3 regions of the Streptomyces sp. NPDC090088 genome follow, and region 3 is predicted to be linked to each of the others. Evidence: riboswitches for the same ligand, from Rfam matches in the RefSeq annotation. Region 3 holds a riboswitch; each other region holds the start of a gene.

Region 1 (10,025 bases), on a different contig from region 3:
CTCGGTGGCCTGCTCGGCCTCCTCGTAGAGCTTGTCGACCTTGGCCTTGACCTCGCCCTTGCTCAGCTTCTCGCTGGGCGCCGCGTTGGCGGCGTTGGCGCTGAGGACTACGGCTGCGGCCGCCGCGGTGGTGAGCACGGTCACGCGCGCACGGCTCGGCTGCTTGGGTCGACGATGGGACGCCACGGAGACGGGCTCCTTCGTTTGAGTGATCACCCGTGTGGAGGTTCGAGCCCAGACCCTAGTGACCCTCCTGTGATCAGTTCAAATCCCAACAGCCAAAAATCTGGTCACGCAACACACTCTTTGCACATAACTAACGTCCCGTGATGCTCGATTGACCCTACGTTGCGTGACGATCCGGCCAATTCGGGCATTGCACATGCAGGTTGAATGTTCAGGACAGTCGCTTCAGAAGCATCGCAGAAGCCACCGGACGGGCACCGGCCCGCGCGACCCCGTCGGCGACCTCGCGGTCGGTCGAGGCGACGATCACCGGGCGGCCCGGCGGCTCGGCGCGCACCAGCTGGCGGATCAGCTCGTCCGCCGTGACCCCGGGCTTCGAGAAGAGCACCCTGACCCCGCGCGGCGGGGCGAGCAGCACCGGGGCGGCCAGTTCCGCGCCGTCGAAGACACAGGTGACCTCGGCGCCGGTCTGCGCGGCGAGCTGGGAGAGCTGGCCGAGCAGCCGCAGCCGCTGCTTCTCCAACGGCATCTGCGGATAGCCGGTCTTGGTCACGTTGTAGCCGTCGACGACCAGGTGCGCCTGCGGCAGGGCGAGCAGCTGGTCGAGGACGGCCGGGTCGTGCTCGGACAGCGCCCGGGCGGCGATGTCCTTCGGCGTCATCCGCCCCGGCTCGACCGCGTCCACCGTGTCGGCGGGACGCAGCGACACCGGCGGCAGGGCCAGCTCCCGGCGCAGCCCCTGGGCCGCGTCCAGGACGGTGTCGAGCAGCAGCCGCAGCCGCATGTCCTCGACGCTGCGTCCCTCGCGGGCGGCCCGGCGGCTGGCCTCCAGGGCGGCCTCCACCTCGCCGAGCCGGGCCTTCAGCCGCCGGCTCTCGCTCTCGGCGGCGGACACGTGCGCCTGCCCCTCGGCCCGCCCGGCCTCCATCTCGGCCTGCAGCTTGCGCAGGGCGGCCTCGCCCCGCTTGACGTCACTGAGGGCCGCCCGCAGCTTGCGGTGAAGCGATTCCGCTTCCTTCTTCGCCGTCTCCAGCTCCGTGCGCAGCCGCTCCGTCTCGCCACGGGTCTGCTCCCGGGCCCGGTCCAGCTCCTCGCGCAGCCGCTCCAGCTCGGCGCGGCTCTCCTCGTCGGCCCGCTCGGCGTCGGCCCGCAGGGCCTCCTCGCCGGCCGCCGTCACGAGCTTCACCCAGCCTGTGGGGCGCAGTACATAGGCCGCGGCCGCCACATCGAGCGGGTCCGCGGCCGGGGGCGGGGAGCCGGAGTCCAGGGCGCCGGCCAGTTCCGGCTGGGCCTCTCTCAGCTTCTCCCCGATCCGCTGCCGGAAGAGGGTGTCGGTCTCCAGCGCGGCCGCCATGGCGTTCCCGGCGAACTTGGCCCGCCGGTTGGGGGCGAACCGGGCGTACTGCCGCAGCTGTGCGGGCAGTTCGGCCATCGTCAGCCCGCCGAAGCCGTCCGACACGATCTGTACGACCCGCCGCCGCACGCCGTCGGGCAACGGACGGTCAAGCACCTCGGCGGTGCCGTCGCCCGGCCCCCCGCCTGTGGTCTCCACCATCCGTCACACCCCATCACCTGTTGGGGCCGCCTCCCGGTCTCAGGAGTCGGCACCCGGCCTGTCCACGAGTTCCACCTGGTCCACCGCGTTGCACCAGCGGCAGCGCACCGACTCGATGGTCTCACTGACCACCTCGCGCTCCTCGACCTTGGGCTCTCCGGCCAGGTCGAGGTGGAGGTACTCCACGACCTTCGACGAGCGGGTCACGTCGAAGCGCGTGAGGTTGCCGCAGAGGGTGCAGCGCCACCGCGTCGTGGCAGTCGGCAGGGGAACCGTCATCGTGGCTTGTTCGCTTCCTTCTAGTGTCCGTGACGCGCCGTCCTGACGCGTGTGGCTCGTTACCCTACGGCCTGGCGGGTACTCGACGCCGCCCTGTCCCCAGGGCCTGTCCGGCGGATCCTGTCGGAGACGCGGGGTACGGCACGCACATCTGCCGCGTTGTCGTCACTCGCCGACGTCCCCCAGCCTTCGGCCGGGAGGTGCCCCCACCGCGTCGACTCCCTCCTCCGCCTTGCAGCTGCACGCACCATACCCCGCTCACCTGCGCTAATAAGCTCCGCAGCTTTCCTCCGACCTGATCCGCCGGACAGGCCCTGGCGGCGAGGCGATCTGCACCACTGCGTCCCGTTACGCCATGCTCTATGTCCATGATCGGCAACCGGAACACGACGGCCGCCCGGACCCTGCGGAGCCTGAGGGGCACGTCGGCGCCCATGACGTACACGCTGATCGCGGTGTGCTGCCTGATCTTCCTGCTCGGCCCCGGCTCCGGCTTCACGCCGTCCTACGGCACCGGGGACGCCCTGGCGGCGGCGCAGCGGGCGTACTTCCGGCGCTGGGGCGTGGTCCCCGCCGACCTGTTCGACGGCCCGGCGCGGGAGGCGCTCACCCCGGCCACGGCGCTGTTCATCCACGGCAGCTGGGTGCACCTGCTCGGCAACATGCTCTTCCTCTTCGTCTTCGGGGCGATGACCGAGGAGCGGATGGGCCGCGTGGAGTTCACCCTCTTCTACCTCGGCTGCGGCTATCTCGCGCTGCTCGGCTACGCGGCCGCCAACGCCTCGTCCCAGCAGTCGCTGGTGGGGGCGTCCGGGGCGATCTCGGCGGTCCTCGGAGCGTTCCTGTACCTGTTCCCCAGCGCCCGCGTGACCAGTCTTCTCCCTTTCCTCTTGTTCCTGCCCCTGCGCTTCCCGGCCTGGGTGGTGCTCCCCTTCTGGGCGGCCCTGCAGTGGCTCGCCCTGGGCCAGGCCCCCGCCGGCCCCGGCGTCGCCTACCTCGCCCACCTGGTCGGCTTCGGACTCGGCTTCGGGTACGCGTGGGTCCGGTACGGCCGTACGACTAAAGTGAGGACCGCCCCAGCCCCGGCACCCGAGGGAGAGAACCAGCCGTGATCACCGCGATCGTCCTCATCAAGACCAGCGTGGACCGGATCCCCGAGATCGCGGAACAGATCGCCGCGCTGGAGAGCGTCAGCGAGGTCTTCTCCGTCACCGGCACGTACGACCTGATCGCCATGGTCCGGGTACAGCAGCACGAGGACCTCGCCGAGGTCATCCCCGGCCGCATCAGCAAGATCCCCGGCGTGGAGGGCACCGACACGCACGTCGCGTTCCGCACGTACTCCCAGCACGACCTGGAAGCGGCGTTCGCGATCGGCCTGGACAGCTGACCCCTCAGCCCTTCAGCCCCTCAGTCCTTCAGCGCCTCAGTCCTTCAGGGCGAGGACGGTGATGCCGTCGGCGGTCGCGACGTAGATGCGGCCGTCGCGGACGACCGGGCTCTGGGTCCCGGTGGACACCCCGCCCTCGACCCGCTTCCGCCAGGTCCGTCCCCCCTTGCGGTTCAGGCCGAAGAGCGTCGAGCCCTGGCGCACGTAGAGCGTGCCGGCCGCGACCACGGGGTCGCCGTACTGGTTGCCGTCGGCGGTGAACGCGGACGCCCACGCCTTCGATCCGTCCCCGGGGTCCAGGGCCAGGATCTCGTAGTCGCTCGCGGTGACGGCCAGGCCGCCGAACGCCACGCTCGTGAAGTAGCGGCTGCCGCTCGGCAGGTCGTTCCCCGACTTGTGCCACAGCGGCTTGCCCGCGCGGCTGATGCCGTGCAGCATCTGCTCGCCGCCCGACCCGACCACCAGGACGTCCCCGACCAGCGTCGGCCGCCCGGTGTCGCTGCCGGCGGCCGTCGCCCACAGCCGCCGCCCGCTTTTCGCGTCCAGGGCGAGGAGCTGGTCGCCGAAGGTGCCGCAGTAGACCACGCCGTCCGCGGCCAGCGGCTCGCTGGTGGGCGCGGGGCCGGTCGGCATGTCCCAGGCCTTGGTGCCGTCGGAGGCGTAGGCACGCACCCCGCCCTTGTCCGCGGAGCCGTACGACACCAGGACCAGGCCGCCCGCGGCCACCGGCACCTGGCTGTCGCCGGCGACCGGCCTGGTCCAGCGCACCTTGCCGTTCCGGCCGAGGGCGCAGAGCCGGGTGGACCCCTCCCCGTTGTCGTACAGCAGGCAGTACACACCGTCGGCGGTGGCGAGCGGGGACATCACCGGCCCGCCCAGCCGGGTCGCCCAGACGGCGCGGCCGTACGGGTCCACGGCGTGCAGCGAGCCGTCCGCGCCGCCGACGTACACCAGCTTCCCGTCCGGGGACAGTGCCGCGCAGGGGCCGCGCCGCCCGCCCAGCCCCTGGACCTGGTACTGCCAGCCCGTCAGGGGAGCGCCCGACGCGGTCGTGCCCTTCTCCTCCCCCGACCCCGGCCGGCCCGTGCTCCCCGAGGAGCCCCGCAGCCACAGCCAGCCGCCGGCGCCCGCGGCCGCCACGGCCGCCGAACCGCCCGCCAGGCCCGCCAGCAGGCGGCGCCGGGAGGGCGCGGCGGGGCCCGGGGCGGCGGCCGGGGTGTCCGTGACCGTCACGGGCGCCATGTACTCGACCCGGCTGTCCCGCTCCCCCGAGCCGTGCTCCGGCATCCAGCGGGTGCCGTCGTCCGCGGTCCCGGGCAGGGTCGGGGCGCCGCCGGTGTACCACCCGGCCCGCAGTCCCGCGCGCAGACTGTCCGCCGTGTGCCCCACCGCCGCGACCACGTCGGCGGGCGTCGGCCGGGCGTCGGGGTCGTCGCGCAGGCACGCCTCCACTAGCGCCAGACGGTCCTTCGGCACGGCGGACAGGTCGACGTCCCCGGTCAGGATCCGCAGCAGAACGACCGAATCCTGCCCCTCGCCGAAGGGCTCCCGGCCGCCCGCCGCGTAGGCGAGGACCGCGCCGAGCGAGAAGACGTCACTGGCCGGCCCGACCTGGGCGCCGTTGCGGATCTGCTCGGGCGAGACGTAGCCGACGGACCCGACGATCACTCCGGTCCGGGTCAGTGCCGTCCCCTCCAGGGCCCGGACGATGCCGAAGTCGATGACCCGGGGGCCGTCCGGCGCCAGCAGGATGTTGGAGGGCTTGAGGTCCCGGTGGACCAGGCCCCCCGCGTGGATCGCGGCCAGCGCCTCGCCGAGCGCGGCCGCGAGCAGTCGTACCGCGTCCCCGGTCAGCGGGCCGCCGTCGAGGATCGCGTCCCGCAGGTTGGGGCCGTCCACGTACTCGGTGGCCATCCACGGCCGGTCCGCCTCGGTGTCCGCGTCCACCACCCGTGCGGTGTACGTGCCCGCCCCGCCGACCGTCCCCGCGGCCCGCACCTCGTGCCGGAACCGGGCCCGGAAGGTGCGGTCCTCCGCATGCTCGGCCCGCACCACCTTGACCGCGAGCCGGGGGCCGCCCCGGGCCTCGGCGAGGTAGACCTCGCCCATGCCTCCGGACCCGAGCCGGCCCAGGACCTGGTAGGGACCGATGGTCCGCGGGTCAGTCTCCCGCAGCTCCTGCACTCCGCGCTCCCCCTGCTCTCCGTACAGCTGCCGAGGTGAGCGTATACGCGCGAGTGGACGTCAGTCCGTCACACGGCCGGTACGCAACGGCCGTCCTCCGTGCGGTAGTTCCACTTCGCGCCGTCCCGGACCAGTTCCCGTACGGCGCCCACGAACCGCTCCACGTGCTCGTCCGGCGTCCCCGCCCCGAAGCTCACGCGGATCGCGTTGAGGGACTTCTCGCCCGGTGCCGCCTCCGGCGCCCCGCACTCGCCCTGGGTCTGGGGGTCGGAGCCGAGGAGGGTCCTGACCAGCGGGTGGGCGCAGAAGAGGCCGTCGCGAACGCCGATGCCGTACTCGGCGGAGAGGGCGGCGGCGAAGTGGGAGCTGTTCCAGCCGTCCACCACGAAGCTGATCACGCCGACGCGCGGGGCGTCGTCGCCGAAGAGGGAGAGGACCCGGACCTCCGGAACCTCGGCAAGTCCAGAGCGCACCGTCTCGATCAGGTGCCGCTCACGGGCGACCAGCGTGTCGAAGCCGGCCTCGGTGAGCGCCTTGCAGGCGGCGGCGATGGAGTAGGCGCCGATGACGTTGGGCGAGCCGGCCTCGTGCCGCGCCGCGCTCTCGTGCCACTCCACGGCCACGCCCCCGTCCTCGCGCCGGGTGACCTTGCGGCTGGCGCCGCCGCCCGCGAGGTAGGGCTCGGCGGCCTGGAGCCAGTCGGCGCGGCCGGCGAGGACGCCGGAGCCGAAGGGGGCGTACAGCTTGTGGCCGGAGAAGGCGACCCAGTCGACGTCCAGGTCCTGGACGGAGACGGGGTGGTGCGGGGCCAGCTGGGCGGCGTCCAGGACGATCCGGGCGCCGTGGGCGTGCGCGGCGGCCGCGAGCTCCCGTACCGGCCACAGCTCGCCGGTGACGTTGGACGCGCCGGTGACGCAGACCAGGGCCGGGCCGTGGGGGTCGCGGTCGGCGAGGGCGCGCTCCAGGGTCTCGACTGCCTGGCGCGGGGTGCGGGGGGCGTTGAGGTAGGTGACGCGGGCGTCCTGCCACGGCAGCAGGGAGGCGTGGTGCTCGGTCTCGAAGACGAAGACCTGGCAGTCGGCGGGGAGGGCGCGGGCCAGCAGGTTCAGGGAGTCCGTGGTGGAGCGGGTGAAGACCAGCTGGTCGTCGGGGCGGCAGTCGAGGAACTCGGCGACGGTCCGGCGGGCGTTCTCGAAGAGGTCCGTGGAGAGCTGCGAGAGGTAGCCGGCGCCGCGGTGGACGCTGCCGTAGTAGGGCGCGTACGCCGCGACGTCGTCCCAGACCCGCTGGAGGGCGGGGGCGCTGGCCGCGTAGTCGAGGGCGGCGTAGGTGACCTCGCCGCCGGTGACCAGCGGGACGGCGACATCCCGGCCCAGAACGGGCAGTGGGGCACAAACGGACTGGGCGGAGGCAGCGGTGGAGACAGACATGGCGGAACTCCTGTGAGGGTAAGCGGAACCGCCGTGCCGGACGGTGTGTCGACGGCACGGGGAAAGCTGAAAAGGGGTACGCGGAGGCGGGGCTCGACGCCCTATCGCATTCGCTTGCTCACAGAAGGCTCCCTCGTACGACCAGGACCCCTGGTGTGTCGAGGGGTCCGCGCTTGCCGTAGACCTCGCTGCCTACGACCTGGTCTTCACCCGGGGCACCCCGCCACGGACGGAGGGTTGCCGGACAGTCGGCCGGGGCCTCATGACTGTCACTCATGACCTGGGAAGAAACGTAAGGGAAGTGATCGCCGCCGCGCAACCTCTGTCCGGATGACGGAACGAGGGCCTGGCCGGCCGGGCACCGCCGACAACGCCGCGCGGGGCTGCGCGCCGCCGCGACGGCGGGACCCGGCGGTGCCGGACCTCCGCGCCGCCGCTACTTGTTCGTCGCCGCCGCCCAGCGCTCAAGGGCCCTCTTGGCCGCGCCCGAGTCGATCGACTCCGTCGCCCTGTCCATGCCCGCGCGGAGCTGTTCGGGCAGCGTGCCCGGGCCCGGGTCCAGGGCGACCAGGGCGGCCGCCGAGTTCAGCAGGACCGCGTCCCGTACCGGGCCCTGGTCGCCGTCCAGGAGCCTGCGGGCGACCTCCGCGTTGTACGACGGGTCGCCGCCCCGCAGGGCCTCCACCGGGACCAGGTCGATGCCGACGTCACGGGGGTCGAAGGTCTGCTCGGTGACCTTGCCGTCGCGGACGACCCAGACGTGGGACGTGGCGGTCGTGGTGAGTTCGTCGAGGCCGTCGTCGCCGCGGAAGACCAGGGAGGAGTTGCCGCGCTCGGCGAAGACGCCCGCGACGACGGGGGCCATGCGCGGGTCCGCGACGCCGACGGCCTGGGCCCGCACCCGCGCGGGGTTGGTCAGCGGGCCGAGGATGTTGAAGACCGTGCGGATGCCCAACTGGCCGCGCGCGGCACCCGCGTGACGCAGCGCCGGGTGGAACTTGACGGCGAAGCAGAAGGTGATGCCGGCCTCCTCGGCTACCTCGGCGACCCGCTGCGGGGTCAGGTCGAGGTTGACGCCGAGCTTCTCCAGGACGTCCGAGGCGCCGGACGCGGAGGAGGCGGCGCGGTTGCCGTGCTTGACGACCTTCGCGCCGGTGCCGGCCACCACCAGCGCCGACATCGTGGAGATGTTCACCGTCTTCGCGCCGTCACCGCCGGTCCCGACGATGTCGACCGTGCGGCCCGGCACCTCGATGAGGTTGGCGTGCTCGTACATCGTGCGGACCAGGCCGTTGATCTCCTCGACCGTCTCGCCCTTGGCCCGCAGCGCGACCACGAAGCCGGCGATCTGGGCGTCGGTCGCCTGGCCGCGCATAATCTGGTCCATCGCCCAGGCCGTGGCCTCGGCGCTCTGGTCCTGGCCGTACAGCAGCGCGTTCAGTACCTCGGGCCAGGAACGGCCCGCCGCGGTGTCGCCTCCAGCGGGGGTCACAGCGCTCATAAGGCCGCTCCTGATCGTCGTACCGGGAAATGGTGCCTGTGAGGCCTACCCTATCCAGCCCCGGGCACCGCGAAGGGCCCCCGTCCGGTGTACGGACGGGGGCCCTTCGGCTGTGGCGTGGCGACGCCGTCGATCAGTGGTGGCCGTGGCCGCTCGTGATCTCCTTGTACTCCTCGACGGACGGCTTCGGGATCTGGTTGTCCTCGCCGTAGTAGGCGTTGCTCAGCTTGGCGCGGAGCTTCTCGGACCCCTTGATCTTGCGCTCGACACCGTTCTCGTCGACCGCCGGGCCGATCTGGGCCGGCTCGTACTGGTGGTGGGCGGTGAGGGTGTGCAGCTGCTCCTGGGAGAGCGGCTCGTGGATCTCGACGAACTCACCGTGCGGCAGCCGCTTGATGATGCCGGTCTCGCGGCCGTGCAGCACCTTCTCCTTGTCGCGGCGCTGCAGACCGAGGCAGATCCGCTTGGTGACGAGGAACGCGATCACCGGTCCGGCGAAGAAGAAGATCCGGACGAACCAGGTCACGTCGTTGATCGACAGGTGGAAGTGGGTGGCGATGAGGTCGTTGCCACCACCGATCAGGCCCACCATGTACACGGTGATCCAGGCGACACCGAAACCGGTACGGGTCGGGGCGTTGCGCGGGCGGTCCAGGATGTGGTGCTCGCTCTTGTCGCCGGTGACCCAGGACTCGATGAACGGGTAGAGCGCGATCGCACCCAGGACCAGACCGAACAGGACCAGCGGGATGAACACGCCCAGGACCAGGGTGTGGCCCCAGAAGTTGATCTCCCAGCCCGGCATGTAGCGGATCAGACCCTCGGCGAAGCCCATGTACCAGTCGGGCTGGGCGCCGGTGGACACCTGGTCCGGGCGGTAGGGGCCCATGGCCCAGATCGGGTTGATCTGGGTGGTCGCCGCGATGGCCGCGATGACACCGAAGACCAGGAAGAAGAAGCCTCCGGCCTTGGCCATGTAGACCGGCAGCAGCGGCATGCCGACGACGTTCTTCTCGGTCTTTCCGGGACCCGCGAACTGCGTGTGCTTGTGGTAGAAGACCAGGATCAGGTGGCCCACCATCAGGCCGAGCATGATGCCCGGCAGCAGCAGGATGTGGATCGAGTAGAACCGCGCCACGAAGTCGTGGCCGGGGAACTCGCCGCCGAAGAGGAAGTACGAGATGTACGTGCCGACGATCGGCATCGACAGGATGGCGCCCTCGGTGAAGCGGACACCGGTGCCGGAGAGCAGGTCGTCCGGGAGCGAGTAACCGGTGAAACCGGTGAACATGCCCAGGACGAACAGCAGGAAGCCGAACAGCCAGTTGATCTCACGCGGCTTGCGGAACGCGCCCGTGAAGAACACGCGCATCATGTGCACGAACATGCCGGCGAGGAAGATCAGCGCGGCCCAGTGGTGGATCTGCCGGATGAGCAGACCACCGCGCACGTCGAAGGAGATGTGCAGGGTCGAGTTGAACGCCTCGGACATCAGCTGTC
Region 2 (10,025 bases), on a different contig from region 3:
TCTGGCTCATGCGAGGCCCACCCTCCGGTTCGAGGCCACCACGATCCGCGGGTCCAGCAGCGGATAGACGAGGTCGACGACCAGGTTCGTCGCCACGAAGATCAGCGCACCGAACACCACCACCCCCTGGACCAGCGGGATGTCCTGGGCGGTGACGGCCGCAGCGGTCACCCGGCCCAGGCCGTCACGGGAGAACACCGTCTCCACGACCACCGAACCGGCGATCAGCTGCCCCACCAGCAGCCCGACGACCGTCAGCGCGGGCAGTGACGCGTTGCGCAGCGCATGCCGCAGATGCACCCGCCAGCGGCCGGCGCCCTTGGCCCGGGCGGTCTCCACATAAGCCTGGTCGAGCGCGGTGAGCAGGCTCTTGGCCAGCACCTGGGCGACCAGTGCACCCGTCGGCAGGGCCAGGGTCAGCGCCGGCAGCACCAGACCGCGCAGCCCGTCGTTGCCGAACGCCGGGAACCAGTGCAGCCGGAAGGAGAAGGCCTCCACCAGCAGCAGCCCCACCCAGAACGTCGGGACCGACACCCCCAGCGGCGGCAGCGACAGCAGCAGCTGCCGCAGCCACCGCCGCGAGGTGTACGTCGCCACCACCGCGAGCCCGCCGCCGAGCACCACCGCGAGCACCAGCGCGGCCCCCGTCAGCTGGAGCGTCTGCGGCAGCGCGTCGCCGATCACGGAGGTGACCGGGCGGCCGGTGGAGACGGCGTCCCCGAAGTCCCCGCGCACCGCCCGCCCCAGATACTCGGCGTACTGCACGAGCACCGGCTTGTCGAAGCCGTACTCGTGCCGCAGCGCGGCCAGTTGGGCCGGGTCGACCTGCCCGGAGTCCATGCCGGCACCGGCCATCGCGCTCACCGGGTCACCGGGCAGGAAGTCCAGCACCAGGAACGACACCGTGTAGGCCGCCCACAGCACCCCGACCGCCTGCGCCAGGCGTTTGACGACGTAGCGGCGCATGCGTCAGCCGATCCAGGTGTCGTGCAGCTGGACGCGGCTGCCCGAGTCGAAGTCGAGGTCGTGGACCTTGTCCGACACACCCAGCTGGGTCTGCAGCTCCACCACCGGCACGTTGTACGCGTTCCGCACGAGCAGCTTCTGTGCCTCGGCGACCAGCTGCGCGCGCTTGGCGGTGTCGGTCGTCGCGGCCTGCGCGGTGAGCGCGGTGTCCAGCGAACTGGCGGGCAGGTGGTAGAAGTTGCCCAGCTGGGTGGAGAACGAGGTGCGCAGGATGTCCGGGTCGGCACGGGTCACGTTGCCCCACACCACGTCGAAGTCGCCGGACTGGACCGTCGTCGCGAACTGGGTGACCGGGAGCTGCTTGAGCACCACGTCGATCCCGACGGCCTTCAGCTGCTGCTGGACCAGTTCCAACGCGGGCTGGTTGGTGGCCGCGTTGGGGAACCAGGTGATGGTCAGGGACAGCTTCTTGCCGTCCTTGGTGCGGATGCCGTCGCCGCCCGCCTTCCAACCAGCCTGATCCAGCAGGGACTTGGCCTTGGCTGCGTCGGTGGACAGGTCGGCGGCGAGGTTCGTGTAGTCCGGCGTGGTGTGCGCCAGGACGCTGGTGGCCGGCTGGGTGCCGGTGGGGAAGACGGTGTCGGCGATCTGCTTGCGGTCGACGGCGACCTGGACGGCCTGGCGCACCTTCGCGTCCTTGAACAGGGGCCGTGCGTTGTTGAGGCCGAGCCCGAACACCACACCGGGGTTGGCCCGGCGCTGGAGGGTGACCTGGCCGCCCTTGAGCGCGGCCTCGTTGGCCTTGCCGACGCTGCTGATCACGTCCACCTGCCCGGACTGGAGGCTGCCCGCCCGGACGCCCGCCTCGGGCACCACCTTGAACACCAGCTTGTCCAGGTAGGCCGCGCCCTTCTTGGACCACAGCGAGGAGCCCCAGGCGTACCCGGACCGCCGGTCCAGCGTGACCGACTGGTTCTGGACGTACTGCTTCAGCACGAACGGCCCGGAGCCGACCACACCGTCACTGCACTTCTGCTGCGGGCTCTTCTTGACGCTCGCCGACGACTCGATGCCCAGCGAGTGCGTCGAAGTGGCTTGCAGGAACTGGGCGTTGGGCTGCTTGAAGGTGACCTTGACGGTGAGCGGGTCGACCACGGTGGTGGCCTTGACGCCGCTGAGATAGCCCTCGGCGAGGGTGCCCAGGGCGCCGAGTTTCGGGACCGCGTCGAAGTTGTCCTTCACCACCTGCGCGGTCAGCGCGGAGCCGTCGCTGAAGGTGACCCCCGAGCGCAGCCGGAACGTGAACTCCGTGGCGTCGGCGTTGATGTCCCAGCTCTTGGCCAGCCACGGGACGATCTTGCCGGTCCTGGGGTCCTGGTCGGTCAGGGAGTCCACGAGCTGGCGCACCGAGTAGATGGTGTCGTTGCTGCCGACCTGCTGCGGATCCACGCAGCCGGCGTCGGAACCCACCGCGAAGGTGAGGGTGCCACCGGACTTCGGCCGGCTGCTTCCGCTGCCGGTGCCGCCGTCGCCCGAGCCGCAGGCGGTCAGCAGGACACCGGTGGTCAGCAGGGCGGCCAGGGGCGCCCAGCGGGACGTTCTGGGAAAGGGAAGTGCTGTCACGGAGGGGGTTCTCCTACTCGTGTCACCCGGCAACGGGGTGCCGGGCTTCGGTGCGCGAGGCACGGCCGTGCAGGGGCGTGCGGCCCGGGCCGGAGGGCACCGGCACGGGGAGGCGCTGTACGGAAACGGGTCAGGGAAGGGGCACCCGGAGCGGCGGCGGAGCCGTGCGCATGGGAGCGGTGAGCAATGACCGGCAGAGGCCGGTGCGGTGGTCGGCCGGCAGAGGGCGGCGGCCGGCGGGGGATGCGCTGGTCAGGCCTGACAGAGGCAGCTGGTCGAGCGCTTCAGATCGATGTGACGGCGGCGCGAGAGCCGGGAGAAGGCCATGGCGTCGGTGAAGGGAGCCGGGAGGTCATCGCGCTGCCGCATACCGGTCCTCCTCTTCTCCGGCCCCGCTCACGGGGCCACGCGCTTGCGGGGATCGTCGGTGATCCCGCCGGGCTTTCACCTGGAGCACCCCGCCGCGCGGGAGGGTTGCCGGTCAGCGAGCCAGGGCTTGACGCTGACACTCAATGCCGGTCGCGATGCTACGGAGCGGTTTTGTCGTACGTCAATCCCGGAACCGGGCGTCCTGTTCGAAAGACGGCGCCGTCTCACGGGGCGGGACGCGTGGTGGACGCACCTTCCGCCGTGTGTTTTGATCCGGTCATGGAGACCGCAGGTCAGGCACGCACCGTGCTGCTCGACCCGTTCTGGGTGGGCCGTCGCGCCGATCAGTTCGACGAGACCTGTCGCTGACCCCCGGCCCGTCCCACCGGGCTTCTCTCCCACTCTTGCCTCGTAGCGCCGTCGTCGCGTAGGGCCGTCGCCTGCGAAGCCCCCACGCGGCTACCAATCGCCGTCACCCCAGGCCGACTTCGCGACGAGATCGTCGTACGGCCCTCGCCACCGTGGATCGACCCCTCGGAAAGAGACGCATGGCCGTCAACCGAACCGTCCCGTCAGGGGCGTTCGCCGCGCTGCGGGTCCGTGACTACCGGATCTACTGGAGCACGGGTCTGGTGTCCAACATCGGCAGCGCCATGCAGGGCGTCGCGCTGGACTGGTACGTCCTGACCCTCACCCACAGCGGGACCGCGCTCGGGTGGGTCGCCGGTCTGCAGTTCGCCCCGGTGCTGCTGTTCGGTCTGTGGGGCGGCGTCCTGGCCGACCGCCACGACCGGCGGACCCTGCTGCTGTGGACCCAGACGCTGTACGCGGTGCAGGCACTGCTGCTGGCGGCGCTGGTGTTCTCCGGTCATGCTCCGCTGTGGGCGCTGTACGTGCTGTCCTTCGCCCTGGGCAGTGTGTTCACGGTGGAGAACCCCGCACGGCTGTCCTTCGTCACCGAACTGGTCGGGCGGACGCTGATCCCGAAGGCCGCGGGGCTGAACATCCTCTCCCTGAACGCCGCGCGCCTGATCGGCCCGGCGATCGCCGGGGTGCTGATCGGGGCGATCGGCACCGGGTGGGTGTTCGCCCTCAACGCGGTGTCGTTCACCGTGGTCCTCGCGGGTGTGCTCGCGATCCGGCCGCGCACGGGCGGCGGGCCGGCCACGCCCCGGCCGCCGTGGACGGGGGCGGGGGCGGAGGGCTTGCGCTATGTGGCCGCCCGGCCCGAACTCGTCGGCGTGTTCACGGTCTTCGGGCTGACCGCGACCTTCGCGGTGAACTTCCCGACCACCCTGACCCTGTTCGCCGGGCGTGTCTTCGACGTCGGCTCCCGGGGCCTCGGTTTCATGAACACGGCCCTGGCCGTCGGGACCGTCGCCGGGACGATCGCCGCCACGCGCGGGGTCTCGCCCCGGGTGCGGACGGTCGTCGTCGGCGCGCTGCTGTTCGGCGGGTTCGAGGCGGTGGCGGCGCTGATGCCGTCGTATCCCGCCTTCCTCGTCCTGCTGCTGCCCGCCGGTTTCACGTTGATGACGCTGAACACGGCCGTCAGCGCCTTCGTCCAGTCCGAGGTCAGCGATGCCATGCGCGGGCGGGTGATGGCGGTCTACACGGTGATCTCCATGGGCGGCAGCCCGGTCGGTGCGCCCGTCGTCGGCTGGATCTCCCAACACGCCGGGGTGCGCTGGGGGTTGGCCTCCGGCGCCGCGACCGCGGTGCTGGCGGCGGCCGGCGTGGCGCTCTGGCTGGCCCGCACCGCACCCACGGCAGCCGCCCGGGCGGCCCCGCCCGTCTCCGGGTCCGCCGCCACCGGCCGCCCGGCCCTCCCCGTCCCCGCACCGCAGTGTGAACCGTCCACCGGAGGAACTCCCCATGACTGACCGTCACACCGGGCTGCCCGGGCTGCACCTCGCCCTGGAGGCCGACGGCGGTGGCGCCCACCCGGCCGCCCGGGTCGCCGTCACCCCGAGGGCGCTGCGGCGGACCGCCGTCGCCGCCGAGCAGGCCGGCTTCGCCCTCGTCACGTTCGCCGACGAGCCGCTGCCGCCTGGTGCCGGGCCCGGGTCCGTCGGCCGGATCGAGGCAGGGACGCGCGCGGCGTACGTGTCCCTGCTCACCGACCGGATCGGGCTCGCGCCCACCCTGCACATCACCACCACCGAGCCCTTCCACCTCGCCACCCAGCTGGCGAGCCTGGACCACGCGTCGCACGGCCGGGCCGCCTGGCTGGTGGGAGCGGCGGCCGACGCGGCCGCACTCGCCACCGTGGGCCGGGAACCGGTCCCGGCCGGGGCACTGCGCCGGGAGACCGAGGACGTCGTCGACACCGCCCGCGCCCTGTGGGACTCGTGGGAGGACGACGCGGTCGTCAAGGACGCCGCCACCGGCCGCTACCTGGACGCGGACCGGGTGCACCACATCGACTTCGAGGGCGCCTCCTTCACGGTCAAGGGCCCGCTCATCACCCCGCGTCCGCCACAGGGACAGGTCGTGGTCCTCGCACCGGACGCGCTGGAGATCGACGAGCGCGCCGACGTGGTCCTGGTCGGCCGGCCCACGCCCGCCGCTGTCGCCGCCCGCGCGGACGCCGCCCGGGAGGCCGGCGCACCCCTGGTCTTCGCCGAGGTGGAGATCGTCCTCGACACCGCCGTGCCCGCCGCCGACCGGCTGGCCGCACTGGACCGCACCGCCCCCCGGCCCGCGACCGGCCGACTGCGCCACACCGGATCCCCGGAGCAACTGACCGAACTCCTCGCCGAACTCGCCCAGTTCGTCGACGGCATACGGCTGCACCCGGCCGTCCTCGCCGACGACCTCCCGGTGCTGGCCGAGCAGGTACTGCCCGCCCTGGCCGCCGCCGGACTCCACCACCCGCCCCGGCCCGGCGACACCCTGCGCACCACGCTCGGCCTGCCCCGCCCCGCCAACCGATTCGCCGCCGCGCCCGCCGCCCACGCCTGAGGTGACCGCCATGACCGAACCGTCCACCCGACCCCAGCTCCATCTCGGCCTGTTCTACGCCGGTGTCGGGCCCCAACTGGTCTGGACCGACCCCGACGCCCCCTCGCACACCGCGATCGAGACCTTCGCCGACGTGGTGCGGGCCCTGGAGCGAGGACTCTTCGACGCCTTCTTCCTCGGCGAGGGGCTGCGGGTGCGGGAGAACCGGGGCCGGATCTTCGACCTCGACGTGGCCGGCCGCCCGGACGCCATCACCCAGCTGTCCGCGCTGGCCGCCGTGACCGACCGGATCGGCCTGGTGGCCACCCAGAACACCACCTACAACTACCCGGCCGACCTCGCCCGCCGCCTGGCCTCCCTCGACCTGCTGTCCGAGGGCCGGGCCGGATGGAACATCGTCACCACCGACAACGCCTGGACCGGAGCCAACTTCCGCCGCGGTGGCTGGCTGGAGCACGAGCGCCGCTACGACCGCGCCGGACAGTTCGTCGACGCTGCCAAGGAACTGTGGGCCTCCCGGGACGGCGACGGTTCGGCCCGCCCGGTCGAGCGGGAGACGGACCTGGTACGGCTGCGGGCCCTCGCCACCGTTGCGGCCAGTCCGCAGGGCAGGCCCGTGCTCTTCCAGGCCGGCGACTCCGACGGCGGCCGCGAACTCGCCGCCCGCCACGCCGACGTGGTGTTCTCCAACAACACCGAGTACGGCAAGGCCGTCGCCTACGCGGCCGACCTGCGCGAGCGGCTGGCCCGGTACGGCCGCTCACCGGACTCGCTGCGCATCCTGCCGGGCGCCAGCGTCATCCTCGCGGACACCGCGCGGGAGGCGGCGGACAAGGCCCGCTGGATGCGCACCGAACAGGTCAACGGGCCCCGGGCGATCGCCTTCTTCGAGCAGTACTGGGGCACCGATCTGTCCGGCTACGACCCGGACGGCCCGCTGCCCGACATCGAGCCGAGCGAGGCCGAACTCGACCCGTCCCGGGGCACGATCGCGATCGCGCAGCGCACCGGCAAGCTCGCCCAGATCCGCAAATGGCGCGAACTGGCCGCCGAACGCGGCCTGTCGCTGCGGGAGCTGGCCACCGAGGTCGCTCCCGGCCACCCGTCCTTCGTCGGCACCCCGTCCTCCGTCGCCGACGAATGGACCCGGTACGTCACCACCGGCGCCGCCGACGGCTTCAACATCGTGCCGGACCTGCTGCCGTCCTCGGTCACCGACATCGTCGACAAACTCGTCCCGGAACTCCAGAGCCGAGGCGTCTACCCCACCGAGTACCGCGGCACCACCCTGCGCGAGCACCTCCAGCTGCCACCGCTGCCCACCGCACGGCCGAACTGAACCGGCACCGGCCGCCGACCGGCTGACGGGGGCATCATCCGGCCGGTCGGCATCGGTCCGTCACCGCGGCGGGCGGGCGGCCACAAGCGAACTGTCGGTCACGCGCTGGTCCTTCCCTTCTCCAGAGGCAGCCGGCCGCGCCTCGCCTGCCGGACCGGGTCCGGCACGGGCAGGGCGGCGACGAGCCGGCGGGTGTAGTCGTCCTGCGGGTCGCCCAGCACCCGGCCGGTGGCGCCCTCCTCGACGATCCTGCCCCGGTGCAGCACGAGCACCCGGTCCGCGACCTGTTCGACCACGGCCAGGTCATGGCTGACGAACAGCGCCGCGAAGCCGAGTTCCCGCTGCAGTCCGGTGAACAGGTCGAGAACCTTGGCCTGTACGGACACGTCCAGCGCCGAGGTCGGCTCGTCGGCGACGAGCAGCTGCGGCCGCAGCGCCAGCGCCCGGGCCAGACTCGCGCGCTGGCGTTCCCCGCCGCTCAGTTCGTGCGGGTAGCGGTCCGCGTGGCCGCGGGGGAGACGCACCGCTTCGAGCAGCGACTCGACCCGGGCGCGGATCTCCTCGGCGTCCAGCTCGCGCCGGTGCACGACGAGGGGTTCCGCGACGCTCTCGGCGACCGTGAGGAGGGGGTTGAAGCTGGTGGCGGGATCCTGGAACACATAACCGATCCGGCCCGCCGTGCTCTGCCCTGCCGTCGCCTGCCGGGCCGTCCTCCGCCCGCGTGCCGACGGCGCACCGAACACCTCCAGTCGGCCGCCCGTCACCGTGGTCAGCCCGGCGACGGCCCGCCCGATCGTGGTCTTGCCGCTGCCGCTCTCGCCGACCAGCCCGAGCACCTCACCCGGCCGGATCGTGAAACTCACCCCGTCCACGGCCCGGAACCCCTTGCGGCCGAGCCGTCCGGGGTAGTCGACGACCAAGTCCGAGGCTTGTACGACCGGCGGCCCGTCGTCGGCCGCGACCGGTCGTTCCGGCTCGCGCCCGCTACCGAAGTCCGGTACGGCGGCGAGGAGTTCCCGGGTGTACGGATGCCCGGGTGCCGCGAAGAGCTCGCGTACCGGGGCCTGTTCGGCCACCCGTCCCGCGCGCATGACCGCCACCCGGTCGGCGAGGTCCGCGACCACGCCCATGTTGTGGGTGATGAGCAGGACGGCGGTGCCGAAGTCGGTGCGGCAGCGGTGCAGCAGTTCCAGGATCTCCGCCTGGACCGTCACGTCGAGGGCGGTGGTGGGTTCGTCGGCGACGAGGAGCCGGGTCCCCAGGGCGAGGGCCATGGCGATGACCGCACGCTGCTTCTGGCCGCCGGACAGCTGGTGCGGGTAGTGGCCGACACGGAGTTCCGGGTCCGGGATGCCGACCTTGTCGAGCCATTCGACGGCGAGCGCGCGCCGCTCGGCCCTGCCGCCGCCGCGCCCGTGGGCGCGCAGTCCCTCGGCCAGCTGCCAGCCGATGGTGAAGACCGGGTTCAGCGCGGTGGAGGGCTCCTGGAACACCATCGCGGCGTGCGTGCCGCGCAGGGCGCGCAGCCGGGCCGCGGACGCGGTGAGCACGTCCTCGCCGGGCTCGGCGGTGCCGTCGCCGAGCAGTACCCGGCCACGGGCGGTCGCCGTGGCGGGCAGCAGGCCGAGGACCGAGCGGGCGGTCACGGTCTTGCCGCTGCCGCTCTCGCCGACGAGGGCCAGCACCTCCCCGGGGGCGACCGACAGGCTGACCCCGCGCACGGCGGGCGCCGGGCCCGCATCGGTGGCGAAGCCGACGTGCAGGTCCTCGATGCGCAGCAGGTCAGTCATCGTCCCCGCCTCCGTCCGTGGCGAGAGCGGATCCGGGGACGGCGGCGGAAGCGGCGGCGCCCGGACGGCGCCGCAGCCGTGGGTCGGCCAGGTCGGTGAGGCCCTCGCCGAGCAGGGTGGTGCCCAGCACCGTGAGCACGATGCCCAGGCCGGGCGGGATCGCCGTCCACCAGATGCCCGAAGTGACGTCCGCGACCGCGCGGTTGAGGTCGTAGCCCCACTCGGCGGCGGAGTTGGGCTCGATGCCGAAGCCCAGGAAGCCGAGGCCGGCCAGGGTGAGAATGGCCTCCGAGGCGTTGATGGTGAAGATCAGCGGCAGGGTGCGCACCGAATTGCGCAGCACATGCCGGGTCATGATGCGCCACGGCCCGGTGCCGATCACGCGCGCCGCGTCCACGAAGGGTTCCGCCTTGACCCGGATCACCTCGGCGCGCACGACCCGGAAGTACTGCGGTACGAAGGAGACCGCGACCGAGCAGGCGGCCGCCCCGAGACCGCCGACGAGGCTGGACCGGCCGCCGCTGATCACGAGCGACATGACGATGGCCAGCAGCAGCGGCGGGAAGGCGTACAGGGCGTCGGCGAGCCCGACCAGCAGCCGGTCCGGCCGGCCCCCGAGGTAGCCGGAGACCAGGCCGAGCACGGTACCCGGCACCACGGACAGCAGCAGCGCGGCGAGGATGATCAGCAGCGCGGTCCGCGCACCCCAGACCGTCCGGGACAGCACGTCGTAGCCCGCGATGGTGGTGCCCAGCGGGTGGGCGCCGTCCGGATGCTGCTGGGAGCCGAACAGGCCGCCTTCGTCCCGGAGTTGGGCGTAGCCGTGGGGTGCGAGCAGCGGGCCCAGCACGGCGGTCAGGAGGAACAGCGCGGTCAGGACCGCGCCGGTGAGCAGCATGGCCCGCTGCACCCCCGCGCCCGTGCGTAGCCGCCGGGGCAGTCGTCGTACGAGAACCAGGGCCATGGGTCAGTAC
Region 3 (10,025 bases):
CTTCCTTGACCAGCTCGGCGCCGATCTTCTCGTACGGGTCCTCGAGCTCGATCTCCTTGGCGATGGAGACACCATCGTTGGTGATCGTGGGGGCGCCCCACTTCTTCTCGAGGACGACGTTGCGGCCCTTGGGGCCGAGCGTCACCTTGACGGCGTCCGCGAGCTGGTTCATGCCGCGCTCGAGGCCGCGCCGCGCCTCCTCGTCGAACGCGATGATCTTGGCCATGTGAAGTGGTCCCTCCAGGACTGGGGGTGAGTCTTCAGGACCGCGCCCGCGCCCGCGACGGACGGCTCGCCGACCCGTGGGTTCCTTGCCCCACCCGGCCCGCGGGCCTCACCGACCCGGTCCTTCTTTGTCACTCTCACCTTCAGAGTGCTAACGCCAATGATTAGCACTCGGGGTAGGCGAGTGCAAGCGCCTCCCGGGGATCGGGCACACGCGGCCGGGCATGCCGAAGGGCCCGTGCCCCGGGAGGCACGAGCCCTTCGAAGATGTACAGAAGAACGTCGCTGTCAGTCGGCGCGTGCTTCAGCTGGTCGCCAGCCGGACCATGTCCGCCTGCGGCCCCTTCTGGCCCTGCGAGATCTCGAAATCGACTCGCTGACCCTCTTCCAGGGTGCGGTACCCGTCCATCTGGATCGCGCTGTAGTGGACGAAAACATCCGCACCACCGTCGACCGCGATGAAGCCGTACCCCTTCTCCGCGTTGAACCACTTGACGGTGCCCTGAGCCATGCCTAACTCCCCTATTACTGGCCCTTGCACAGATCCACACTTCGCGGATCCGGGTCAGACCTCACCCCCCAATGGTTGGGGGCGTGCGCCGGAACGCGTCGACCGCGGCCGAATGTATCTGTCCAACTGCCGTCTGCAACAGGTCAATCGGACGAGAATTCTGGACGGGAAGGGTCCGGAATGTAGCAAGAATTCGGCCGAATTCAGGGCAAGTCGGGCCCCAGATAAGCCGCAAAAGCCGCAAAGAACCCGCACACTTTGGCTACTTCTTGTCGGGCTCGCGGTATCGAATACGGGGCTCCCGACCTGGAGATCAGGACCGCGTTCCCCAACTGTACCGCGCTCAACCACACAGAATTGCCCCCTCCGCTTCTCTCACGGAGGGGGCAATCAGATGAACACTCGGTGATGGGTGTTACCGAAGGTAATGTTCGGTCATACGGCCATCAGGTCAGCAGGTCAGCCGGGTCGGCGCGGTCTGCGGGGTCGGTCAGCCGCCCGCGACGGCCGGGATGATGGAGACGCCGGCCCCGTCCGGGGTGGCGGTCTCCAGGCCCTGCTCGAAGCGCACGTCGTCGTCATTGACGTACACATTGACGAACCGGCGCAGCTTGCCCTGGTCGTCGAGAACGCGGGCGGAGATTCCCGTGTGGTTCTTCTCCAGGTCGGTGATGACCTCGCCGAGGGTGGCACCTTCGGCACTGACTTCGGCCTGGCCACCGGTGTAGGTGCGCAGGATGGTGGGGATGCGAACAGTGACGCTCACGGCTTTAAACCTCCGGTCAGGGCAGCGCCCTATTTCTCGGGGACTCAGGCGAGCCCGGCCTCGTGGAAAGACTCGAGATTCGGGCGAATGGTCGCGGTAAGACCCGTACCCGCCACCGCGTCGAGCGTCTTCAATCCATCACCGGTGTTGAGTACAACGACCGACTTCGAGGGATCGATGAGCCCATTCTCAATGAGCTTCTTGGTGACTCCAACCGTCACTCCGCCGGCGGTCTCCGCGAAGATCCCCTCGGTCCGCGCGAGCAGCTTGATCGCGTCGACGACCTGCTCGTCGGTGACGTCCTCCACCGCGCCACCCGTACGGCGGGCGATGTCGAGGACGTAGGGACCGTCGGCCGGGTTGCCGATGGCGAGGGACTTGGCGATGGTGTTCGGCTTCTGCGGCCGGACCACGTCGTGGCCGCCCTTGAAGGCCACCGACACCGGCGAGCAGCCCTCGGCCTGCGCACCGAAGATCTTGTACGGCTTGTCCTCGACCAGCCCGAGCTTGATCAGCTCCTGGAGCCCCTTGTCGACCTTGGTGAGCTGCGAACCGGAGGCGATCGGGATGACCAGCTGGTCCGGCAGCTGCCAGCCGAGCTGCTCGCAGATCTCGTACGCCAGGGTCTTCGACCCCTCCGCGTAGTACGGCCGCAGGTTGACGTTGACGAAGCCCCAGCCCTCGCCGGCCGGGTCGCCGATCAGCTCGGAGCAGAAACGGTTCACGTCGTCGTAGTTGCCCTCGATGCCGACGAGCTCGCCGCCGTAGATCGCGGCCATGACGACCTTGCCCTGCTCCAGGTCGTGCGGGATGAACACGCAGGAGCGGAAGCCGGCCCGGGCGGCGGCGGCGCCGACCGCGCCGGCCAGGTTGCCGGTGGAGGAGCAGGAGAGGGTGGTGTAGCCGAAGGCACGGGCGGCCTCGACGGCCTGGGCGACGACGCGGTCCTTGAAGGAGTGCGTCGGGTTGCCGGAGTCGTCCTTCACGTACAGGCCGCCGGTGACGCCCAGCTCCTTGGCCAGGTTGTCGGCCTGCACGAGCTTGGTCCAGCCGGGGTTGATGTTGGGCTTGGTCGCCACGTCGGCCGGGACCGGCAGCAGCGGGGCGTAACGCCAGATGTTCGCGGGTCCCGCCTCGATCTGCTTCCGCAGCTCCTCGGCGTCGTACGCCGAGTAGTCGTACGCGATCTCGAGCGGGCCGAAACACTCCTCGCAGGCGAACACCGGGCCGAGCGGCACCCGGTGACCGCACTCGCGGCAGGACAGCGCCGTGGCGGGGCCCAGGTCGACGGTCTTCGGGGAATCGGTTGCAACAGTCTGCGCAGCCATGTGAGGCGAGGCCCTTTCTCCTCATCTTCCTCACGACGCATCTCGCCGTGAGACGGATTTGGCACCTTCCCTAGCCGGGAGCCACGCCTTGGAAGACGAGTACCGACTGGAGGGTTGCCGGGGCTTCATCGGGCCGTATCCCTCTGCCCCTCTGGATGAGCTGTATTCGGTTGTCAACGCACGGTGACCGCAGGACATGCGATGGTCATCGGCGTTGTTCAAGACTGTAACCGAAGGCCAGGACAGTTGAGATAGTCGTCCGAACCGCGAGATGGATCACACCGCGCTGTGTGATCGTGACAGTGAGGAGCCGCTGACTGTGCTGGAAGAAGTCGAGCGCTGGCTGGCCACCCGCTCCTGGTCCCTGAACGACCGTCCCCTGCACCGGATACTCGCCGCCAAGCAGCGGACGGGTCAGTCGGTCTCCGTCGTGCTGCCCGCGCTCAACGAGGAGGAGACCGTCGGTGACATCGTCGCGGTCATCCGCCACGACCTGATGCAGCAGGCGCCGCTCGTCGACGAGATCGTCGTCGTCGACTCCGGCTCCACCGACCGCACGGCGGTGGTGGCCGCCGCGGCCGGCGCCCGGGTCGTCCACCGCGACACGATCCTCCCCCGCATCCCCGCCGTCCCCGGCAAGGGCGAGGTCCTCTGGCGCTCCCTGCTCGTGACCACGGGAGACATCGTCTGCTTCATCGACGCGGACCTGAGGGACTTCTCCTCCGACTTCGTCTCCGGGATCGTCGGCCCGCTGCTGACCGACCCCGGGGTGGACCTGGTCAAGGCGATGTACGACCGCCCGCTGGCCGGCGCGGCCGGGCAGGGCGGCCGGGTCACCGAGCTGATGGCCCGCCCGCTGCTGAACATGCACTGGCCGCAGCTGGCCGGGTTCGTGCAGCCGCTGGGCGGCGAGTACGCGGCCCGCCGCTCGCTCCTGGAACAGCTCCCTTTCCCGGTCGGCTACGGCGTGGAGCTGGGCATGCTGGTCGACGCCCTGCACCTGGTCGGCCTGGACGCCCTCGCCCAGGTGGACGTGGGGGTCCGCAAACACCGCCACCAGGACGGCCAGGCCCTCGGCCGGATGTCCGCCGCGATCTACCGCACCGCCCAGCTGCGGCTGGCCCGCGGCCACCTGATCCGCCCGTCCCTGACCCAGTTCGAACGGAGCGAGGACGGCTTCGAGCCGCGCACGTACTCCGTGGACACGGAGGAACGGCCGCCGATGGCGGAGATCGCGGAGTACGCCGAACGCAAAGTGGCGTGACTTCGACGGGTTCGACGCGCGTTCCGTATACGGCCGCTGGTCGGGCGTAGCCGTACGTTTGAGCGTTTACGGGCCGGGCTAGGTTGAGGCGTATGGCTTCCACCGGCGGTGCTGAGGTGCTGGTCGCGTCCAACCGCGGCCCGGTTTCGTACGAGGTGCGCGAAGGCGGTGCGCTGCACGCCAAGCGGGGCGGCGGCGGGCTGGTCTCCGGCCTGTCGGCGATCGGCCCGGACGCGAACGCCGTGTGGGTGTGCGCGGCGCTGAGCGACGGTGACCGCGAGGCGGTGCGGCGGGCCGACGGCGGCCGGCTGCCGGTGGCGGACACCGGGGGCCAGCGGGTCCGGATGCTCGACATCGACGCGGAGGTGTTCTCCGACGCGTACAACGGCATCGCCAACTCGGTGCTGTGGTTCGTCCACCACATGCTCTACCAGACCCCGCTGGAGCCGGTCTTCGACGCGGAGTTCCGGCGCCAGTGGGCGTCGTACCAGGCCTACAACCGGGCGTTCGCCGAGGCGCTGGCCCAGGAGGCGGGCGAGGGCGCCGCGGTCGTCATCCAGGACTACCACCTGGCGCTGGCCCCGCGGATGCTGCGCCGCCTGCGCCCCGACCTCCGAATCGGCCATTTCTCCCACACCCCCTGGGCGCCGCCGGACTACTTCCGGCTCCTCCCCGACGACATCGCCGCCGAGCTGCTGAGCGGGATCCTCGGCGCCGACCACGCGGCGTTCCTCACCCGTCGGTGGGCGGACGCGTTCGTCGACTGCTGCCACGCCGTACTGGGCCCCGGGATCCCCTCCTCCGGAGACACCCGGATCGGGGTGCACGGGCTCGGCGCCGACGCGGACTTCCTGCGGAAGCGGTCGCACGAGCCGGACGTCGAGGAGCGGATGGCCGCCCTGCGGGAGGAGATCGGCGACGGCCGCAGGACCATCGTCCGGGTCGACCGTACGGAGCTCTCGAAGAACATCGTGCGCGGACTGCTGGCCTACCGGCAGCTGCTCGACGACCACCCCGAGTGGCGGGAGCGGGTGGTGCATGTCGCGTTCGCGTATCCGTCCCGGCAGGACCTCGCCGTCTACCGCGACTACACGGCCGAGGTCCAGCGGGTCGCCGACGACATCAACTCGGCCTACGGGACGGCGGGCTGGACGCCGGTCGTGCTCCATGTGAAGGACGACTTCGCCCGCTCCCTGGCGGCGTACCGGCTGGCCGACGTCGCCCTGGTGAACCCGATCCGCGACGGCATGAACCTCGTCGCGAAAGAGATCCCCGTGGTGTCGGACGAGGGGTGCGTGCTGGTGCTCTCGCGGGAGGCGGGGGCGTACGAGGAGCTGGGCGAGGACGCGGTGGTCGTGAACCCGTACGACATCGGGGGGACGGCCGCCGCGTTGGCGCTGGCGCTGGGCATGCCGGTGGAGGAGCGGGCGGAGACGTGCAAGCGGCTCGCTGCGGCGGCTACGGCGCTGCCGCCTGCGGCTTGGTTTCTTGAGCAGTTGGAGGCGTTGGGCGGGTGAGTTCGTAGTTCGTCGGCTGCGGGGCGGTGGGGGCTGGTCGCGCCCACGCGGCGGAGCCGCACATCGATACAGCCCCGCGCCCCTTACGGGGCTTACGGGGCGCTGTATGCGACCGTCTGGCCCAGTAGCCGTACGACTCCCTCCGGGCCGTCCACGACCACGTCCGCCCGGTCCGCCAGCTGGGTGACTTCCTCGCTGCCGCTGCACACCAGGACGCCGGGGACGCCTTCCTCCCGCAGCTTCTCGACGGCGGCGAAGGCGGGGATGTCGCCGAGGTCGTCGCCGGCGTAGAGGACCGATTCGGCGCCGATCTCCCTCGCGTAGTCGCGCAGGGCCACGCCCTTGTCCATGCCCGGGGGGCGGAGTTCCAGGACCAGGCGGCCCGGTTCGACGATCAGGGCGTGACGGGTGGCCAGGTCGGTCAGGGGGGCACGGAGGGAGTCGAAGGTGGCCTGCGGGTCGTCGGCCCGGCGGGTGTGGACCGCGACGGCGAAGCCCTTCTCCTCGATCCAGGTACCGTGCGCGGCGCCCACCCGGTCCAGGAGGGCGGGGAGTTCGGCGCGGGCGGCGGCGATGCCCGGGTGGGGCGGCGGCGCGGTGATCTCGCCGGTGGCCGCTTCCCAGCGTTCGGCGCCGTAGTGGCCGAGGACGACGAGGTGTTCCAGCCCGGGCACGCCCGCGAAGCCGCCGTAGCGGACCGCCACCTCGGCCGGCCGGCCGGTGATCACGGCGACCGCGGCCACCTTCGGCGCGAGCGCGGCCAGCACCGGCACCGCGTCCGGGTGGGCCCGCGCCTGCTCGGGATCGGCGACGATCGGCGCGAGCGTGCCATCGAAGTCAAGACCGATCAGCGCGGTGTGCGGCTGCGCGACAAGCGCCGCGAGACCGTCGCGACCGGCCTGGGTGCGAGGCGTCGGAAGGGGTTCCGTGATGTGGGTTCCCATGCAGCCGACAGTATCCGAGCAGCGCCCCGTCAGGGGCGCGGGGAACTGCGCGCTCAACCCCCACCGGCCCGCAGACCGAGGCGGCCGACGGGGGGGGGTCGAGGGGGGCGAAGGGGGGGCGAAGGGGGCGCAGCCCCTCAGCGCACCGCCCCCTCAGCGCACCGCCCCCTCAGCGCACCGCCACCTCAGCGCACCGCCACCCTCACCGCTCCCCCCGCCGAGCCTCCCGCACCCTCCGCAGCCGGTTCACCGTCACCGGGTCGTGGGCCAGCGCCCGCTCGTCGTCGAGGAGGGCGTTGAGGAGCTGGTAGTAGCGGACGGGAGCCAGGTCGAGTTCCTCGCGTATCGCCCGCTCCTTCGCGCCGGTGCCGGCGAAGCCCCGCCGTTCCAGGGCGAGGATCGCCTGCTCGCGCGCGTCCAGTTCTTGCCGGTCCATGCCGAGAACGGTAACGCTCAGCCCGTGCTCGTACGGCTGTCGGCCAGCGACGCCTCCGCCTGGAGGCGGGTGAGGACGGTCGTCGGGTTGCCCGTCGAGGTGACCGCGGTGCCTATCTGCTTCTTGATGTCGGCGCTGATGGCGGCCCAGGACGTCTTGCCCGCCGGGTACAGCTGGGAGGTCGGGAGCTGTTCGAGGAAGGGGCGCAGCTGCTTGTCCTGCGGCTGCGTGGAGTCGGTCATCGCCTGGGACGCGGACGTGGTGACGGGCAGCAGGCCGTACTCGCGGGAGAAGGAGAGGACGTTCTTCTCGCTGTAGACGTAGTTGAGGAAGTCACCGACCTGGTCCGCGTGGCCGTTCTGCTTGAAGGCCGCCATCCAGTCGGCGACGCCCATGGAGGCGGTGCCGGTGGACTGCCCGGCCCGGGCGGGCATCGCGACGGTGCCGAACTTCACGCCCTTCTTCTCGGCCTGCTTGATGAGCGTGGGGTGGCCGTTGATCATGCCGACCTGGCCGTCGGCGAAGGCGGCGAACGCCGTCGCGCGGTTCAGTTTGCCGGGCGCCGTCGGGCCGGTCAGGCCCTTGCCGACCAGTTCGTCCTTGAGCCAGGTGAGGGTGTCGATGTTCTGCGAGGAGTTGATCGTGTACGTGCCGGTGTCGTCGGTGTAGCCGCTGCCGCCGCTGAGCAGCCACTGCATGGTCTCCGCCTGGGCCTCCTCGGGACCGAGCGGCAGCGCGTACGGGTACTTCACACCGTTCGCCGCGAGCGCCTTCGCGTCGGCCGCGAGCTCGGTCCAGGTGGTGGGCGGGGTGGTGATGCCGGCCTCGGAGAAGAGCGTCTTGTTGTAGAAGAGGACGCGCGTGGAGGCGGCGAAGGGGATGCCGTACTGGGCGTGGTTCCACTGGCCCGCCTCGGCGAGCTGGGACGGGAAGTCGGCCTGGACCGGGATGGAGAGCAGGTCACCGGCCTCGTACAGCTTGCCGGCGGCCGCGTAGTCGGCGTACGAGCCGATCTGCGCCAGGTCGGGGGCCTTGTCGGCGGCGACCATGGCCTTGACCTTGCTGTCGACGTCGTTCCACGAGTAGACGCTGACATCGATCTTCACGCCGGAGTGCTGGGCCTCGTACGCCCTGGCCAGCCTGTCCCAGTACTTCTGGGAGCTGTTGGCGGCGGAGTCGCCGTAGTCGGCCGCGACGAGTCTGAGGGTGACGTCCGAAGAACCCGTCGCCCCACAGCCACCGAGAACCGCCGTCATGCCCATGGTGGACACCACCGCGATCATTCCTGCCCTACGCCGCCGCACCCGCACTACCTCGATCTAACTGTCTCGCCGTTCAACATGTGGACCCATAAGGTCTACACCACGTAAGTGGACTAGACCTCTTGCGGGTCGGCGGGCCACACTGTTCCCGTGAGACATGTCATCGCCCTGGACGTGGGCGGCACCGGAATGAAGGCCGCGCTGGTCGGCCCGGACGGCGAGCTGCTCCACCAGGACCGCCGGGCGACCGGCCGCGAACGCGGCCCGGACGCGGTGGTCGCCGCCATCCTCGACTTCGCCGCCGAGCTGCGGGCCTACGGCGAACAGCACCTCGGCGAGCCGCCCGCCGCCGCAGGAGTCGCGGTACCGGGCATCGTCGACGAGCGGGCCGGCGTCGCCGTCTACGCCGCCAACCTCGGCTGGCGCGACGTCCCGCTGCGCGCCCTCCTCGCCGACCGCCTCTCCATCCCGGTCGCCCTCGGCCACGACGTGCGCACCGGCGGCCTGGCCGAGGGGCGGCTCGGCGCGGGCCGGGGAGCGGACCGCTTCTTCTTCGTCGCCCTCGGCACCGGCATCGCGGGCGGCTTCGGCCTGGACGGCCGGGTGGAGTCGGGCGCGCACGGCTTCGCGGGCGAGATCGGCCACATCGTCGTACGACCGCAGGGCGCGCCCTGTCCGTGCGGTCAGCGCGGCTGCCTGGAGCGGTACGCGTCGGCCGCCGCGGTGAGCGAGGCGTGGGCGAAGGCCTGCGGTGACCCCGACGCGGACGCGGCGGACTGCGCGAAGGCCGTCACGTCCGGCGACCCGAACGCCGTCCGGGTGTGGGGGGAGGCCGTGGCCGCCCTGGCCGACGGCCTGGTGACAGCCCTCACCCTCCTCGACCCCCGCGTCCTCATCATCGGCGGCGGCCTGGCGGAGGCGGGGAGCGTGCTCTTCGAGCCGCTGCGGGGGGCTGTGGAAGCCCGGGTGACGTTCCAGAGACTGCCGTCGATCGTCCCGGCCGAACTGGGAGACACGGCCGGTTGTTTGGGGGCGGGCCTGCTCGCCCAGGACTTGTTGACTACGACCACTACCGCGGAGGTAACCCCCTGATGGCTGCGAACGAGCCGCACGACAGCGCCCCGCCAGGGGCGCGGGGAACTGCGCGACAAGCCCCCACGCACCCGCAGCCGGGGTCGAACGGTCTGGTCCTCGACGGAGCCCGCACAGTCCTCCCGACCGGAGTGGTCGACAAGGGACGACTGGTGATCGACGGCACGAAAATCACCGCCGACGCCCCCGCAGACGCCCAGGTCATCGATGTCACCGGCCACTGGCTCCTGCCCGGCTTCGTGGACATGCACAACCACGGCGGCGGCGGAGCCTCCTTCAGCTCCGGCACCGCGGAGCAGATCCTCGCCGGCGTCCACACCCACCGCCTGCACGGCACGACCACCCTCGTCGCCTCCACCGTCACCGACGACATGGACGTCCTCGCCCGCCAGGCCGGTCTCCTCTCCGAGCTGGCCGAGCAGGGCGAGATCGCCGGTGTCCACTTCGAGGGCCCGTTCATCTCCCCGTGCCGCAAGGGCGCCCACTCCGAGGCGCTGCTGCGCGACCCGGACCCGGCGGAGGTCCGCAAGCTGCTCGACGCGGCGCGCGGCCACGCGAAGATGGTCACACTGGCCACCGAACTCCCGGGCGGCATCGAGTCGGTACGACTCCTCGCCGAGCACGGTGTGATCGCCGCCGTGGGCCACACGGACGCGACGTACGAGCAGACGGTGGAGGCG

What was found. Region 3 has a riboswitch for S-adenosylmethionine ahead of thrC (threonine synthase). Riboswitches for the same ligand answer to the same signal wherever they lie in the genome.
Region 1: another riboswitch for S-adenosylmethionine. It lies ahead of ACIPSJ_RS06350 (aminotransferase class V-fold PLP-dependent enzyme); the one in region 3 lies ahead of thrC (threonine synthase).
Region 2: another riboswitch for S-adenosylmethionine. It lies ahead of ACIPSJ_RS23205 (putative leader peptide); the one in region 3 lies ahead of thrC (threonine synthase).

Annotation. Positions count from the first base shown of each region.
Region 1 covers NZ_JBIVDZ010000001.1:1,439,550-1,449,574, reverse strand. The annotation lists gene ACIPSJ_RS06380 (NlpC/P60 family protein) at 1-186, opposite strand, end outside; gene ACIPSJ_RS06375 (NYN domain-containing protein) at 398-1,741, opposite strand; gene ACIPSJ_RS06370 (hypothetical protein) at 1,781-2,020, opposite strand; gene ACIPSJ_RS06365 (rhomboid family intramembrane serine protease) at 2,389-3,132, shown strand; gene ACIPSJ_RS06360 (Lrp/AsnC ligand binding domain-containing protein) at 3,129-3,410, shown strand; gene ACIPSJ_RS06355 (PQQ-binding-like beta-propeller repeat protein) at 3,447-5,594, opposite strand; gene ACIPSJ_RS06350 (aminotransferase class V-fold PLP-dependent enzyme) at 5,663-7,024, opposite strand; SAM riboswitch class IV at 7,189-7,305, opposite strand; gene trpD (anthranilate phosphoribosyltransferase) at 7,461-8,525, opposite strand; gene ACIPSJ_RS06340 (cytochrome bc complex cytochrome b subunit) at 8,659-10,025, opposite strand, start outside.
Region 2 covers NZ_JBIVDZ010000004.1:710,386-720,410, reverse strand. The annotation lists gene ACIPSJ_RS23220 (ABC transporter permease) at 1-10, opposite strand, end outside; gene ACIPSJ_RS23215 (ABC transporter permease) at 7-966, opposite strand; gene ACIPSJ_RS23210 (ABC transporter substrate-binding protein) at 970-2,589, opposite strand; gene ACIPSJ_RS23205 (putative leader peptide) at 2,842-2,958, opposite strand; SAM riboswitch class IV at 2,993-3,106, opposite strand; gene ACIPSJ_RS23200 (MFS transporter) at 3,507-4,841, shown strand; gene ACIPSJ_RS23195 (LLM class flavin-dependent oxidoreductase) at 4,834-5,922, shown strand; gene ACIPSJ_RS23190 (NtaA/DmoA family FMN-dependent monooxygenase) at 5,933-7,261, shown strand; gene ACIPSJ_RS23185 (dipeptide ABC transporter ATP-binding protein) at 7,360-9,051, opposite strand; gene ACIPSJ_RS23180 (ABC transporter permease) at 9,044-10,015, opposite strand; gene ACIPSJ_RS23175 (ABC transporter permease) at 10,019-10,025, opposite strand, start outside.
Region 3 covers NZ_JBIVDZ010000006.1:163,074-173,098, reverse strand. The annotation lists gene groL (chaperonin GroEL) at 1-226, opposite strand, end outside; gene ACIPSJ_RS28610 (cold-shock protein) at 530-736, opposite strand; gene ACIPSJ_RS28605 (MoaD/ThiS family protein) at 1,227-1,502, opposite strand; gene thrC (threonine synthase) at 1,547-2,830, opposite strand; SAM riboswitch class I at 2,849-2,992, opposite strand; gene ACIPSJ_RS28595 (glucosyl-3-phosphoglycerate synthase) at 3,150-4,094, shown strand; gene ACIPSJ_RS28590 (trehalose-6-phosphate synthase) at 4,187-5,611, shown strand; gene otsB (trehalose-phosphatase) at 5,704-6,555, opposite strand; gene ACIPSJ_RS28580 (DUF3263 domain-containing protein) at 6,758-6,991, opposite strand; gene ACIPSJ_RS28575 (extracellular solute-binding protein) at 7,009-8,274, opposite strand; gene ACIPSJ_RS28570 (ROK family protein) at 8,404-9,345, shown strand; gene nagA (N-acetylglucosamine-6-phosphate deacetylase) at 9,345-10,025, shown strand, end outside.